2 regions of the Amycolatopsis sp. NPDC088138 genome follow, and region 2 is predicted to be linked to the other one. Evidence: predicted binding sites of a transcription regulator. Region 2 holds the regulator's gene; the other holds the start of a gene.
The links. Region 2 encodes HspR, which represses chaperone genes until heat shock. Its sites were predicted from a motif close to ANNTTGAGTNNNNNNNACTCAANNT; they were not measured.
Positions count from the first base shown of each region.

Region 1: a site for HspR is predicted at 1,397-1,421, ahead of lon (endopeptidase La). Genes of this name have one in related genera too.

Region 1 is NZ_JBIUTB010000003.1:625,252-627,644, reverse strand. It holds gene lon (endopeptidase La) at 1-1,382, opposite strand, end outside; gene ACIOD2_RS17995 (SAM-dependent methyltransferase) at 1,483-2,331, opposite strand; gene ACIOD2_RS17990 (SAM-dependent methyltransferase) at 2,328-2,393, opposite strand, start outside.
Region 2 is NZ_JBIUTB010000007.1:212,383-214,775, forward strand. It holds gene grpE (nucleotide exchange factor GrpE) at 1-55, shown strand, start outside; gene dnaJ (molecular chaperone DnaJ) at 92-1,273, shown strand; gene ACIOD2_RS37520 (heat shock protein transcriptional repressor HspR) at 1,279-1,704, shown strand; gene ACIOD2_RS37525 (DUF305 domain-containing protein) at 1,779-2,318, opposite strand; gene ACIOD2_RS37530 (lytic polysaccharide monooxygenase) at 2,315-2,393, opposite strand, start outside.

The DNA of each region.
Region 1 (2,393 bases), on a different contig from region 2:
AACGTGTGGTTCTGCTCCGGGTCCAGCACTTCGAGCAGCGCCGCGGTCGGGTCGCCGCGGTAGTCGGCGCCGACCTTGTCGATCTCGTCGAGCAGCACGACCGGGTTCATCGAGCCGGCTTCCTTGATGGCGCGGACGATCCGGCCGGGCAGGGCGCCGACGTAGGTGCGGCGGTGGCCGCGGATCTCCGCCTCGTCGCGGATGCCGCCGAGGGCGACCCGGACGAACTTGCGTCCCATGGCCTTCGCGACGGACTCACCCAGCGACGTCTTACCGACTCCGGGAGGGCCCGCGAGGGCGAGCACCGCGCCCGAACGACGTCCGCCGACCGGGCCGAGACCCGATTCCGCGCGACGCTTGCGCACGGCCAAGTACTCGATGATGCGTTCCTTGACGTCGTCGAGGCCGGCGTGGTCGGCGTCCAGGACGGCCCGCGCGGCGGCGATGTCGTAGACGTCCTCGGTGCGCTCGTTCCAGGGCAGCTCCAGGACGGTGTCCAGCCAGGTGCGGATCCAGCCGCCCTCGGGGGACTGCTCGGACGTCCGGTCCAGCTTGTCCACCTCGGCCAGCGCGGCCTTCTTCACGGCGTCCGGCAGCTCGGCACCTTCGACGCGGGCGCGGTAGTCCGTGTCGTCGGTGGAGCCGTCCAGCTCACCCAGCTCCTTGCGGATCGCTTCGAGCTGGCGGCGCAGCAGGAACTCCTTCTGCTGCTTCTCCATGCCTTCGGAGACGTCCTTGCGGATCGTGTCGGTGACCTCGAGCTCGGCCAGGTGCTCCTTGCTCCACTCGAGCGCCTTCTCCAGGCGTGCGGTGACGTCGAGCGTGGTGAGCAGCTCGACCTTCTGGTCGGTGTCGAGGTACGGCGCGTTGCCGGACAGATCGGCGACCGCGGACGGGTCCTCGACCTGCTGGACGGCGTCGATCAGCTGCCAGCCGCCGCGCTGCTGGAGGATCGAGATGACAACGGCCTTGTACTCGGCCGCGAGCTTCGCGGTCTGGTCGCCGGTGGTTTCGGGGGCGTCCTCGGCGTGCACCCAGCGGGCGGCACCGGGGCCGTCGGCCATCCGGCCGACGAGCGCGCGGGCCGTGCCGCGCAGCAGCACGGCGGCCTTGCCACCGGGCACGCGCCCGATGCGCTCGACCGTGGCGACGGTGCCGTACTCGGCGTACTCACCGTGGACGCGCGGGACGATCAGGACCTCGGCCTTGGTGGCGCCGGTCGAGCGGATGCCGGGGAAGGACGCCTGGCTCGGCGTCCCGGCCTGGGCGGACTCCACCGCGGCCCGCGTCTCGGTGTCGGTGAGGTCGAGCGGGACGACCATGCCCGGCAGCACGACGTCGTCATCGAGCGGGAGCACGGGCAGGAGGCGGGTGTCGGACATGTGCACTCCTCGGGTAGTTGAGTCTGCCTAGCTCAACTCTCCGATAGGCGTGTTTGTTTCCGATGGTGCGTTCGCCCACAGCGATCAGCGAAACCGCAGGTCAGAGGCTTGGCCGGCGCGCCACCGCGCACCAGGCGAACGGCCGGGTCTCCAGGTCGATGGCGTTCGGCGGGGTCTCCGGCCGCCAGTCCGGCAACGATGTCATCCCCGGCGGCAACAGCGGCCAGCCGCCGAACCAGGGGAGCAGTTCTTCGGCCGTGCGCAGCCACGCCGGGTTCGTCGTGTCTCGGTAGGCGTCGATGAATCGTTTCACCTCGGCCGCGCGAACCGGTGGGGCGTCGTCGCGGCACGTGCCGTGGGTCAGGGCCAGCCAGCTGCCCGGGGCGAGCTTCGCGCGGTACGCCGCCATCAGGCCCTCGGGGTCGTCGGACGGGCCGACGAAGTGCATCACGGTGATCATCAGCAGGCACACCGGCCGTGACCAGTCGATCAGGTCCTCGGTCACGTCGTCCGCGAAGATCTCCTTCGGACGCCGGATGTCCCGCTCGACCAGGCCCGCCCAGTCCGTCGCGTCTTCCTTCTCCAGGATCAGCCGGGAGTGCGCGGCCGCCACCGGCTCGTAGTCGACGTACACGACCGACGCGCGTTCGCCGGCGGGCAGCAGGTCGCGGACGATCTCGTGCACGTTGCCCGCGGTCGGCACGCCGGAGCCGAGGTCGACGAACTGGCGGACGCCGGCGGCCATCGCGGCCTTGACGACCCGGTTCATGAACGCCCGGTTCTGCCGCGAGATCGGCCGGATCAGCGGCCACACCTTCTCGACGCGGCGGCCGAACTCGCGGTCGACCGCCCAGTGGTGGTTGCCGCCGAGGTACCAGTCGTAGACGCGCGCGGCGGACGGCTTCTCCGTGTCCACCCCCGCCGGGGCGATCGGTGCGGTTTCGTTCATCCGCCAGGCCTTTCCGCGATGCCGCACCACGCGTACGGGCGGGCTTCGGCTTCCAGGGCGTT
Region 2 (2,393 bases):
GCCGGTCGGTGGCGAGTTGCCACTCGGCGGCGGACTCGATGAGCAACAGCAGTAACCAGTATCCGGTTCCAGCGGAAGGAGGAGGCGCCCGATGAGTGCTCGGGAATGGATCGGTAAGGACTTCTACCGTGAACTGGGCGTCTCCTCCGACGCCACGGCGGACGAGATCAAGAAGGCCTACCGCAAGCTGGCCAAGGAGAACCACCCCGACGCGAACTCCGGCAACGCCGAGGCGGAGCAGAAGTTCAAGGCGGTCTCCGAGGCCTACGGGGTGCTCTCCGACGCGAGCAAGCGCAAGGAGTACGACGAGGCGCGGCGCCTGTTCGGCGGCGGCGGGGGCGGCTTCAACTTCCCCGGTGGCGCCGGCGGTTCCGGCAGCTTCGACATGGGCGACATCTTCGGCCAGGCCGGCGCGGGTGCGGGCCAGCAGCAGGGCTTCGGAGGGCTCGGCGACATCCTCGGCGGGCTGTTCGGCCGTGGCCGGACGACGGCGGGCGCGACGGCCAACCGGCCGCAGCGCGGCGCCGACGTCGAGACGGACGTCCGGATCGACTTCACCGAGGCGGTCAAGGGCGCGACCCTGCCGCTGCGGCTGTCGAGCCCGGCGACCTGTTCGACGTGCGGCGGCAACGGCGCGAAGCCGGGCACGTCACCGCGGACCTGTCCGACCTGCAGTGGGTCGGGCCTGGTCAGCCGGAGCCAGGGCGCGTTCGCGTTCTCGGAGCCGTGCCGCGACTGCCGTGGCCGCGGGCAGATCATCGACGACCCGTGCCCCGAGTGCGGCGGCGAAGGGGTCAGCACGCGGACCCGCACGCTGACCGTCCGGATCCCGCCGGGTGTCGACGACGACCAGCGGATCCGGCTGGCCGGTCAGGGTGAGCCGGGCCGGGGTGGCGCGCAGGCGGGCGACCTCTACGTCCGGGTGCACGTGGCTCCGCACGCGCTGTTCGGGCGCAAGGGGCTCGACCTGACGATCGCCGTGCCGGTGGACTTCACCGAGCTCACGCTCGGCACCACGATCACCGTGCCGACGCTCGAGGGCAAGGTCTCGCTCAAGGTGCCGCCGGGCACCGCGAGCGGGCGGGTGCTGCGGGTGCGCGGCAAGGGCATCGCGAAGCGTGACGGTTCGCAAGGTGACCTGCTCGTCACCCTCCAGGCCGCGATTCCCGCCAAACTGGACGACAAGGCGCGCGAGGCTCTGCAGGCGTACGCCGAGTCGATGGCCGGGCACGATCCCCGGCCCGAGATCACTGAGCTGCTCGAAGGCAGGTGAGTGGGATGTTCGGCGGGATTCCCCCGGAGGGGGACGAAGAGACCCCCGTGTTCGTCATCTCGGTGGCGGCGCAGCTGGCCGGGATGCACGCGCAGACGTTGCGCACCTACGACCGGCAGGGCCTGGTGTCCCCGGGCCGCACCTCCGGTGGCGGCCGCCGGTACTCGATGCGGGACATCGCGCTGCTGCGCGAGGTCCAGCGGTTGTCGCAGGAGGACGGCGTCAACCTGGCCGGCATCAAGCGCATCATCGAGCTGGAGAACCAGGTCGACGCGCTGCGGGCCCGCTTGACGGAGCTCACCGAGGAACTGGCCGCGGCGTACGCGGCCGGGGAACAGGCCGCGGCGGCGGCGCACGCCTCCTACCGCCGGGACCTGGTTCCGCTGAACCAGCAGACGGCGATGGTGGTCTGGCGCCCCAAGCGCCGCTAGTTCGCAAAAGCCCGTGAAGGCCCCCTCATCGAAGACGGTGAGGGGGCCTTCACGGCGTTCAAGCTCCGGGCGCGTCAGAGCTTGAAGTTCAGGAGCTGCTTCACCTCGGCGCCGCGCGACTCGATGACCCGGCGGGCCAGGTCGCGGGCCTGGGCGTTGACGCCGCCGTTCGTGCCGTTCTCCGTCTGGGCCAGCTCGACCGCGCCCTGCTGCTGGCCGGTCAGGACGTCCAGGAACCTGCGGCCGAACTCGGCGTCGGGTGCCGTCTTCAGCGTGCCCACCAGGTCGGTGGCGGCCATCTTCATGCCGCCGTGGCCGGCGTGGGCCTGCGGGTTCATGTCCATCGTTTCGGGCTGGTTCCAGCCGCGCAGCCAGCCCTTCATGTCGTCGACCTCGGTCTGCTGCGTCGACTCGATCGCCGCCGCCAGGACCTTCAGGTCCGCGGGCACCGCGCGGTCCTTCGCCAGCCGGACGATCTCGATGCCCTGCTGGTTCTGCGGGATCAGCATCTGCAGGAACATCACGTCGGCCGCGTTGTACGACGGGGCGGACGCCGTCGCGCCGCTGCCGCATCCGGCCAGCAGCAGCGCGACGGCGACCAGCAGCAGCCTCACTGGCGCTGCCAGAGGGCCGGGGTGTTCGGCGGCTCCCAGCCCGCGATCGCCGTGTGCGGCTGGAGGCAGCGGTAG